DNA from 3 places in the Streptomyces sp. NPDC088387 genome. Region 1 is predicted to be linked to each of the others. Evidence: riboswitches for the same ligand, from Rfam matches in the RefSeq annotation. Region 1 holds a riboswitch; each other region holds the start of a gene.

Region 1 (3,265 bases):
CGCTATGACAACGACGTGCACTACATGGGTGGTTCCGTCCTCGCGGTGGACATGCACGCATGGGCGGCCACCATGCTCACCTTCGTGTCGCGCCCGCCGGACCCGCGGTACGCCGGCGAGGCCTGGCGGGAGATGTGGCTGAACCGCCTGGAGGCGGTGCAACCCCTGCTGCACACCTGGCTCGGCCACCAGACGCGCGACGACTACTGGCGGCACGGCAGCGTCTGCGAGGACTACGGGGCGATCAAGGCCGCGGTGCTCGCCGTCGGCGGCTGGCACGACCCGTACCGCGACACCGTGCTGCGGCTCGTCGAACACCTCCCGGCCGACCGGGTGCGCGGACTGATCGGCCCCTGGTCGCACCAGTACCCCGACCGCGGCCTGCCGCCGGGCCCGGCGATCGGCTTCCTCCAGGAGACCCTGCGCTGGTGGGACCACTGGCTGAAGGGCGAGGGCGACCTCCCCGAGCCCCTGCTGCGCGCCTACGTCAGCGACTCGCACCCGCCGGCCACGGTCTACGACACCCTGCCGGGCCGCTGGGTCGGCGAGCCCGCCTGGCCCTCCCCCGCCGTCACCCCCGTCACCTACGCCCTCCAGGGCGCCCCCCTGCCGGTGCGGTCCCCGATGCACACCGGCGTCGACGCGGGCCGCTTCTTCCCCTTCGGGAACGACGCCGACCTGCCGCCGGACCAGCGCGAGGAGGACGCGCGGTCGGTCTGCTTCGAGTTCCCGCTGGGCGAGGAGACCTGGGTGCTGGGACGGCCGCGCGTACGGCTGCGGCTGCGCTGCGAGGTGCCGCGCGGACAGGTGGTCGCCCGGCTCTGCGACGTCGCCCCGGACGGCTCCTCGACCCTGGTGACCCGGGGCGTGCTGAACCTGTCGGCGCGCGAGGGCCGGGACCGGGCTGTGCCGTGGACACCGGGCGCGACCGAGGAGGTGTCGTTCGAGCTGAACGGCATCGGGCACGCCTTCCCGGCCGGGCACCGCGTCCGGCTGGCCGTCTCCTCGGCGTACTGGCCGTGGATCTGGCCGCAGCCCGGCTCCGAGGCCGGCTTCACGCTGGACCCGGCGGGCAGCGCCCTGGAACTGCCGGTCCGCGCGCCGGCACCCGACCAGGGGATCGGTTTCGAGGAGCCCGAGCAATCGGCTCCGCTCGGTGTCTCCTCCCCCGTCACGCTGGACGAGCCGCGTCCCGAGCGGCTGGTGGTGCGGGACGTGGCCAAGGGCGAGTGGCGGCTGGAGGTCGACCCCCGGTACGGCGGGACCCGCGTCTATCCCGACGGGCTGGAGTTCACCGAGGACGCGCTGGAGACGTACACGGTCACCGAGGGCGACGCGCTGTCCGCGCGGACCCGCTCCGACTGGACGGTCCGCCTCCACCGGCCCGAACTCGCCTGGGACACGACGGTCCGGACGCGGTCGGAGATCCGGTGCGAGGAGGGGGAGTTTTTGACCTCCAATGAGGTGATTTGCACCGAGGGCGACGACGTGGTCTTCCATCGCACCTGGGAGAAGCGGATTCCACGGACGGCTGGTTGATAGGGACTTGGGCTCATTGCCCGATTTACCACTCTTGCGATCGTGCGTGACATGACTCACTGACGCATGCGCACAGGAATTTCACAGACCCGCGCCGATTCACCTTTGCGGGTCCGCGAGTTGACCCTTTCCAGCAGCAAAGGATCATGCGCGGCAAACACCCGGAAAGAAGATCACAAGCCGCTATATGTGAATCCGCTACTTGTTTCGGACATGGGCTTCGCATACGTTCCAGCGCTGTCGGGCGGACGCCTAATCCTGCCGCCGCCCACACCACCGACAAAGATCCACGGCAGGAGTGGGGGACCCAGGTAAGTCGCCGGGCCGGACGTCGAAGGACGCGCCGGAACGGCTCGGGGTGAAGCCGTGCCCGCAAGGGCCCGGCCGGGCACCTCCCCGCCCGAACCCGACAGCTCACCTCGCAGGCGTCGGAGAGGAATCCATCCCCATGTCCGCATTGCACCGCTTCACCTCCATGCGCCGCCTCACCCGCACGCTCGCCGTCGCCGGCACCGGCGCGGCCGTGCTCGCGCTGCCGGTCATCGGCGCCACCAGCGCGTCCGCGGCCACCCCGACCGCCACCAAGGCGGTCACCGCGTACCCGAACAACCTCGACGGCTGGATCCGCGAGTCGCTCTCCGTCATGGCGCAGAACGGCATCCCGGGCACCTACGACGGCATCTACCGCAACGTGATGCGCGAGTCCTCCGGCAACCCGTCTGCCGTCAACAACTGGGACTCCAACGCCCTCGCGGGCACGCCCTCCAAGGGCCTGCTCCAGGTGATCGACCCGACCTTCGCCGCGTACCACGTGCCCGGCACCCTGTACGACCCGTACGACCCGGTCGCGAACATCGTCGCCGCCTGCAACTACGCGGCCGCCCGGTACGGCTCCATCGACAACGTCTTCGGCGCCTACTGACCGAGCGCATTGCTTTGCGGGTTGGGGCCCGTAAAGGAACGCGACTGTTTTGTACGCGACTGCTTTGTTGGGGCCGTGAGGGGTGAATTCCCTTCGGGGAAAGAGCCGTTCTCAGGGAAAGAGTCGTTCGAGGACGACGGCGATGCCGTCGTCCTCGTTCGACGTCGTGACCTCGTCGGCCACCGCCTTGAGTTCGGGGTGCGCGTTGGCCATCGCCACCCCGTGCGCCGCCCAGTCGAACATCGGGATGTCGTTGGGCATGTCCCCGAACGCGATGGTGTCCTCGGCCCGCACACCGAGCCGCCGGGCCGCCAGCGCGAGACCGGTCGCCTTGGTCACCCCGCATGGCTGGAGTTCGACCGTCCCCGGGCCCGACATGGTGACCGTGGCGAGCGAACCGACCACCGAGCGGGCCACCGACGCCAGCTCGTCGTCGGACAGCGAAGGATGGCGCAGCAGCACCTTGCTGATCGGCTCGGCCCACAGTTCGTCGCGCCACCCGACCCGCACCGCGGGCAGGGTCGGGTGCGGCATCAGATAGCCGGGCTCGATCAGCGTCAGCCCGTGCACCCCGTCCTGGTCGACCGCCGCGTACACCTGGCCGACCTCCGCCTCGATCTTGCCGATCGCGGTCTCGGCCAACTCCCGGTCCAGGGTGACCGACCAGAGCAGGCGGTCCCGGCCGGCGTCGTACAGCTGCGCGCCCTGTCCGCACACCGCGAGGCCGGTGCTGCCCAGCTCGGCGAGGAGCGGGCGGACCCGGGGCGCGGGCCGGCCGGTGACCACGAGATGCCGGGCCCCGGC
Region 2 (3,265 bases), on a different contig from region 1:
GCTGCCGGTGCTGCTGATCGTCGGCGGCGCGATGTACGAGTACTTCACCCCGAAGGAGTTCACCGCCGTCCCGTTCTTCACGGCCGCGCCCCTGGTCGCCGCCCCGCTCTTCGGGCGGCGGTACACGATCCTCACCGGCCTGGCGGCCGTGATCACCGTGGCGGTGATCCATCTCCGGCTCGATGTGATCCTCGGCGCGGAGTCGGTCACCGAGACGATCACCGTGCTGACCGTCTCCGGGCTGGCCCTCCTCATCAACACCCTGGTCCGGCGCAGCGACGAACGGCTCGCCACCGCCCGCCAGATCGCCGAGGCCGCCCAGCGGGCGGTGCTGCCGGAGCCCGCCGAGCGGATCGACGGGTTCGAGATCGCCGTCCGTTACGAGGCCGCGCAGGCCGGTGCCTTCATCGGCGGCGACCTGTACGCGGTGCAGGACTGCCCGGCCGGGGTCCGGCTGCTGGTCGGGGACGTGCGCGGCAAGGGCATGGGCGCGGTGGCGGCCGTGGCCGTGCTCATCGGGACGTTCCGGGAGGCGGCCGAGCAGGAGGCGACCCTGGAGGCGGTCGCGGGGCGGCTGGAGCGGGCGCTGGCCCGCGAGGGCGACCGGCGCGCGGGGCTCGACGCGGTCGAGGGGTTCACCACCGCCGTACTCGCCGAACTCCCGCACGGCGAGGGCGTCCTGCGCATCGTGAACCGCGGTCACCCCGGGCCGCTGCTGCTGTACGCGGACGGCGCGCTGCGGCCGCTGCCGGCCACCGAGCCGGCGCTGCCGCTCGGGATGGGCGATCTCGGCAACTGGCCGGACCGGGTGGAGGAGTACGCGTTTCCCGCCGGGGCCATGCTGCTGCTGTACACCGACGGGGTGTCCGAGGCGCGGGACGCGCGCGGGGAGTTCTTCCTGCCCGAGGAGCGGCTGTCCGGCCGGGTCTTCGCGGGGCCGGGGGATCTGCTGACCACGCTCGCGGAGGACGTGCGGCGGCACACCGGGGGCCGGATGACGGACGACATGGCACTGCTCGCCGTACGCCGGACGGGGGCTTCGTCACAGCCGGTAAGTGAGTGAACGCCCTCCGCATAACATCTGAGTCACCGTCAAAACTCTTGTGACATACGTGGCGTGGTCAACTCGCCCGATTTTCGCCGCTCATGGCCCGTACGTCCGGCGGGAAAGCGTTAACGATCAAGTGGAACCGCTTGGAAATCACCCCCCGGTTCTATTAACGTCCGATAACGCAGCGCGGTCGTCCCAGCCGTCACAAGAGACGGCTCCGTGCTCAAGCGCCGAATTCCGCAAGGGAACCGGGGAACCACCAACTTGGGGTGAATCGGGCGTATGTGGTCGTGGCAACACGGCACATATACGCGCGTAGGAGACCTTCCTGCTCCGAACCCGTCAGCTAACCCGGTAGGCGAGAAGGAAGGAAAGGAGTACGCCTACGTGGCGTCCAACAGGCCTGCTCCTGAGGCCCCGTTCGTCCCCGCACAGCGCACCGAGGAAACCTTCGGTTACGGCGCCCCCCGCACCGACGAGGGCCCGTGGGAGGAATGGAACCCCACCGCCGAGACCGTCCGCCCCGTGCGCGGCCGGCACCGCGTCTCCAAGCAGCGCGGCGGTGGACTCGCCCGTAGCTCGACCGTCCTGGGCGTCGGTGTCATAGCCGCCGTCGGCGCGGGCGGTATGGCCACCGCGCAGACCGGCAAGCCCCCGGTGTCCATCTCCATGCCGGACCTGCCCTCGGTCGGCAGCCCCTTCGGCTCGGACGACGGCGACGACACCGAGCCCCTCTCCCAGACCTCCAGCACCCCGCTCAGCAGCCTCGGCGTGTCCACGACCGACACCGAGCAGGGCACCTCGGACGCCGGTGAGGTGCTGCGCACCCGCATCCTGGCGCAGGCCGAGAACCAGCAGAAGCAGCTCGACACCAAGACCGCGCAGCTCGCGCTGGCCAAGGCCGAGAAGCAGGCCGCCGACGCCGCCGCCAAGGCCGAGAAAGAGGCCAAGGAGAAGGCCGCCGCCGCCAAGAAGAAGGCGGAGGAGGAGGCCGCGCAGAAGGCCGAGGCCGAGCGGCTCGCCAAGCTGGCCAAGGAGTTCACGCTCCCGACCTCCTCGTACACCCTCACCTCGACCTTCGGTCAGGCCGGCGCCCTGTGGTCCTCCGGCTACCACACGGGCCTCGACTTCGCCGCGCCCACCGGCACGCCGATCAAGGCCGTGCACGGCGGCACCATCACCGAGGCCGGCTGGAACGGCTCGTACGGCTACAAGACCGTGCTGACCCTCGATGACGGCACCGAGATCTGGTACGCCCACCAGTCGTCGATCGGCGTCAGCGTCGGCCAGAAGGTCACCACCGGCGAGGTCATCGGCCGCGTCGGCGCCACCGGCAACGTCACCGGCGCCCACCTCCACCTGGAGGTCCACACCCCCGGTGGCGGCGGCATCGACCCCATGGCGTGGCTGCGCGGCAAGGGCCTCAACCCCTGAGCCGAGTTCCCCTCACGGCCCTGACGACGAACCCTCGACGTCAGGGCCGCTGTTATGAGCGGTACGGGTTGTAGTAGGCGGGGTGCGGACCGACCGGGCCGTAACCGCCGTAGCCGCTGTGAACGCCGTAGCCGCTGTGGCCGCCGTACGTGGGCAGGGGCCACGGGGTGATCACCGGGACCGGTGGTGCGGTGGCCCGTGCGGCGTGGTCGAGGGCGGGACGGGCGATGTCCCGGCGCCGCCACAGCTCGTTCAGCAACGCCCGCTCGCGCTCCACGAAGTCGGGGCCCGCGAGACCCCGGCGGCCCCGGCGGCGCAGAAACGCCAGGGACGTCGCGTACGACTCGTACTGGGCCACCGCGCGGGCGGCCGGTCTGCCCAGGTGGCGGCCGGCGTACTCACGGGCCAGACCGCGGGCCCGCATCGAGCCGAGCGCGTAGGGCTCCGAAGGGGCCAGCCAGCCGGCGGCCGCGTAGGCGGGCAGTTCCTCGCGGACCAGGCGCAGTTCGCGCTGCCGGGTCCAGATCATCAGCCAGGTCAGCAGCGCGAACGCGGGGACCATGAACACGCCGTAGACCGCGAAGAAGCCGTAGTCGCCGAAGGTCGACGAGCCGTTCCAGAAGGCGTGCAGGCCCATCGCCAGCAGCAGCCCGGACAGGGGCAGCAGAACGCGGCGCACCTGCTGGCGGTCGCCGGCGAGCGCCGCGAAGCCGAAGCCGATGCCGGTCAGCACGGTGAACAGGGGGTGCGCGAACGGCGACATGATGATCCGGACGAAGA
Region 3 (3,265 bases), on a different contig from region 1:
CTGCTGTCACTCTTCGAATCGTCTGCCACGTCGCACCATGATTCCCCTTCGAATGTGACTTACGCGACCGTAGGGCGGGGTTGACGGGCGGTGAGATAAGCCACGGACCAAGCCTTGGTCAAATGCGGAATAGTCCACGGGTCCCGCAACACATCCCGATATCCACCGGTACGCACCGAAGGCCGGACCCGGGGATCGTGGGTCCGGCCTTCGGAGGTGGTCGCGCGACGGGGGTCTCAGCCGACGGAGAGACCGTGCGAGCGCAGGTAGGCGACGGGGTCGACGTCGGAGCCGTAGTCCGGCGTGGTGCGGATCTCGAAGTGCAGGTGGGGGCCGGTCACGTTGCCGGTCGCGCCCGAGAGGCCGACCTGTGTGCCGGCGGACACGGACTGGCCCTGCGAGACGGACAGCGAGGACAGGTGGGCGTACTGGGCGTAGAAGCCGTCGGCGAGCTTGATGACGACCTGGTTGCCGTACGCACCGCCCCAGCCGGCGGAGACGACGGTGCCGCTGCCGACGGACTTGAGGGAGGTGCCGGTCGGGACGACGAAGTCGACACCGGTGTGGTAGCCGCTGGACCACATGCTGCCCGCCATGCGGTACGGCGTGCCGACGGCGGCACCGGCCACCGGGAGGCTGAAGCCCGAGGCGTTGGCGGTGGTCGTGGACTGGTCGCCGGAGGACGACGCATCACCCTGCGCCTGGCTGGAGTTGGACTCCTCGGACTTCTGCGTCTTCTGCGACGCGGTGGAGTCGGAGGACTCGGCCGGCTTCGAAGCCTGTGTGTCGGTGCCGGCGGGCCTGTCGGCCGCCTTCTTGCCGATGGAGAGCTTCAGACCGGGGTGGATGAGCGACGGATCGCTGCCCACGGCCTCGCGGTTGTCGTCGTAGATCCGCTGCCAGCCGCCGGTGACGTCCTGCTCCTCGGCGATCTTCGCGAGGTAGTCGCCGACCTTCACCGAGTAGGTGTGCGCACCGGACTTCGGGGTGGCGGTCTTGGTCGCGGTCTGCTGCGCGACGGGCTGCTCGGTGACCGTGCGCGGCAGCGACTCCTGCGTGGCGGTGAGAGTTCCGGCGGCCTTCTCCGTGACGGACTGGCCGGTGGCGGCGTGGGCGCCGGCGGCCCCCATCAGCGGCAGTGCGAGTGCGGCGCCACCGGTTCCGGCGACGGCGATCGAGCGGGTGAAACGCTTGCTCTTGGGACGGCGGTGCTTACCCTTCGCGGGCATGGCGAATTCCTCTCCGGCGCCTGCGAGGTGAGCTGTCGGGTGCGGGCTGGAGATGCCCGGCCGCGCGGGGAACGCGGCTGAACCCCTAGCCGTTCCGGAGACCGGAACAGGCGGTAAGTCCTGTGGGTCCCCCGCTCCTGCCGAGGCACGGGTGAGTGGGCGGCTTCCGGGCGGCGGCAGGATTCGGCGTTCCGTCCGGATTCGGTGGTGAACGTAAGCGACCAAGACGCAAAGGGACAAGCAAGAGGTTCCACTCGAAGGTCCCCTTCTTGATCCGTACGGGGAATTCCCGGTCACCCTCCGTCGAAGCGGTACACGCCGAATTCCCAAAACCCCTTGAAAAGCGGCCTGATTACGTGAACATGACGGGCGACACACGGTCACGAATATGACGCTGCTCACGTGACAGTGCTCCAGGTCCCTTTATTCCAGAGCGAGTTGGAATCCACGCATCAATTCGGACAGAACTCCCAGATGTGACGCAGGAGGAGAAGTGTCGCATTGAGTGGCACAGTGAAATCACAGACTTCTTTACGGGGGTTTCGTCCGTTTCGCGACACCGTTCCGCAGGAGGCCTCGACAGGAGGCCTCGACACCGTTCCGCGCGAGGCCTTGTCGTATCGTCGAGGTGCCCCACGCCGGCCGGCACCCGAGCCGGGCCGGCGGTCCGACCGGGAGGAGCCCCCCGTGACGCAGCAGGTCCCGTCGACCGAGCCACAGCTGGAAGCCGTGCGCAACTTCCGGGACGTGGGCGGGCTGCCGACGGTGGACGGCCGCCGGGTGCGTCGGGGAGTGCTGTTCCGCAGCGGGCATCTCGCGCACGCGACCGCGGCGGACGCCGTGTTCCTGTCCTCCCTCGGACTGCACACGGTCTTCGACTTCCGCAACGCCGCCGACCAGCGCCTTGAGGGCCCGGACATCGAACTGCCCGGCGTCCGCAACGTGAACCTGCCGCTGACCGACCCGGCACACGGCGCCGAGTTCTGGACGATGATCCGCGAGGGCGACCTGGACCAGCTGCGCACCCTGCTCGCCGACGGCAGGGCGGCGAACCGGATGGTCGAGTCGTACCGCACGATCGTCCTGGAGCGCACCGCCGAGCACTCCCGGGTGCTGCACGCGCTCACCGAGGACAGCGTCCCGGCCCTGATGCACTGCGCGGCCGGCAAGGACCGCGCGGGCATCTCGGTCGCGGTGACCCTGCTCGCCCTGGGCGTGGAACGCGAGGCGATCCTCGCCGACTATCTGGAGTCCAACGCCAAGCACCGCCGCTACCAGGTGCGGCGCAGCAGCAAGGCCCCCTCCGCCCACTCCCCCGAGGTCATGGAGCTGATCAGCCCGCTCTTCGACGCGCGCGCCGAGTATCTGACGACGGCCTTCGACACCATCGAGGCGACCTGGGGCGGCGTCGACGGCTATCTGGAGCAGGGTCTGAAGCTGACGCCGGAACTCCGCGACCGGCTGCGGCAGCGCATGCTCGACTGAGCCCGCGCCGCCACCGCTACTTCGCGCCGACCTCGAACAGCAGGTACAGGAACGCGGCGAAGACATGCCCGGCGGCGACGTAGATGAACAGCCGCACCCAGACTCCGCGGTTGCGCTTCGCGGTCTCGCTCATGGTGTTTCTCCCGTCGTCGGGCCGAGACAGAGCGCGGCCGTGGGGCTCTGAAGCAGGGTGTGTACAAAGAGCAGCTCGACGCCGGCCGGGTCGCGGGCGGCGATGCGGTGCGGGGTCAGGGAGTCGAAGTGCGCGCTGTCCCCGGGACCGAGCTGGTGCACGGCGTCCCCGAGGCGCAGCCGCAGCCGGCCCCGCAGGACGTACAGCCACTCCTCGCCGGGATGCACCCGCACGATGTCGCCCTGGGAGCCGTGCGGTACGTGGACGCGCAGTGCCTGCATCCCGCGGCCGGAGGCGCCGGCCTGCCAGTACGTCCAGCCGCCGGCCTCGGTCGGTTCCATGTCGGCGGCGCGCAGCACGGCGTCGCGTTCGGCGACCGTCTCGCCGAGGAGTTCGGAGACGGTCGTACCGTAGATAC

What was found. A riboswitch is a leader RNA that binds a small molecule or an ion and turns the genes downstream of it on or off. The one in region 1 is predicted to bind cyclic di-AMP.
Region 2: linked by a shared signal. The riboswitch ahead of ACIQAC_RS08265 (M23 family metallopeptidase) and the one ahead of ACIQAC_RS13940 (transglycosylase SLT domain-containing protein) in region 1 are both predicted to bind cyclic di-AMP.
Region 3: linked by a shared signal. The riboswitch ahead of ACIQAC_RS06890 (peptidoglycan DD-metalloendopeptidase family protein) and the one ahead of ACIQAC_RS13940 (transglycosylase SLT domain-containing protein) in region 1 are both predicted to bind cyclic di-AMP.

The regions. Positions count from the first base shown of each region.
Region 1 covers NZ_JBIVNC010000004.1:535,872-539,136, forward strand. The annotation lists gene ACIQAC_RS13935 (CocE/NonD family hydrolase) at 1-1,539, shown strand, start outside; cyclic di-AMP (ydaO/yuaA leader) riboswitch at 1,847-1,982, shown strand; gene ACIQAC_RS13940 (transglycosylase SLT domain-containing protein) at 1,988-2,461, shown strand; gene ACIQAC_RS13945 (HAD family hydrolase) at 2,573-3,265, opposite strand, start outside.
Region 2 covers NZ_JBIVNC010000003.1:20,296-23,560, reverse strand. The annotation lists gene ACIQAC_RS08270 (PP2C family protein-serine/threonine phosphatase) at 1-1,063, shown strand, start outside; cyclic di-AMP (ydaO/yuaA leader) riboswitch at 1,270-1,427, shown strand; gene ACIQAC_RS08265 (M23 family metallopeptidase) at 1,439-2,485, shown strand; gene ACIQAC_RS08260 (PrsW family intramembrane metalloprotease) at 2,538-3,265, opposite strand, start outside.
Region 3 covers NZ_JBIVNC010000002.1:523,257-526,521, forward strand. The annotation lists gene ACIQAC_RS06885 (SGNH/GDSL hydrolase family protein) at 1-29, opposite strand, end outside; gene ACIQAC_RS06890 (peptidoglycan DD-metalloendopeptidase family protein) at 237-1,229, opposite strand; cyclic di-AMP (ydaO/yuaA leader) riboswitch at 1,234-1,401, opposite strand; gene ACIQAC_RS06895 (tyrosine-protein phosphatase) at 1,917-2,714, shown strand; gene ACIQAC_RS06900 (DUF6126 family protein) at 2,731-2,847, opposite strand; gene ACIQAC_RS06905 (helix-turn-helix domain-containing protein) at 2,844-3,265, opposite strand, start outside.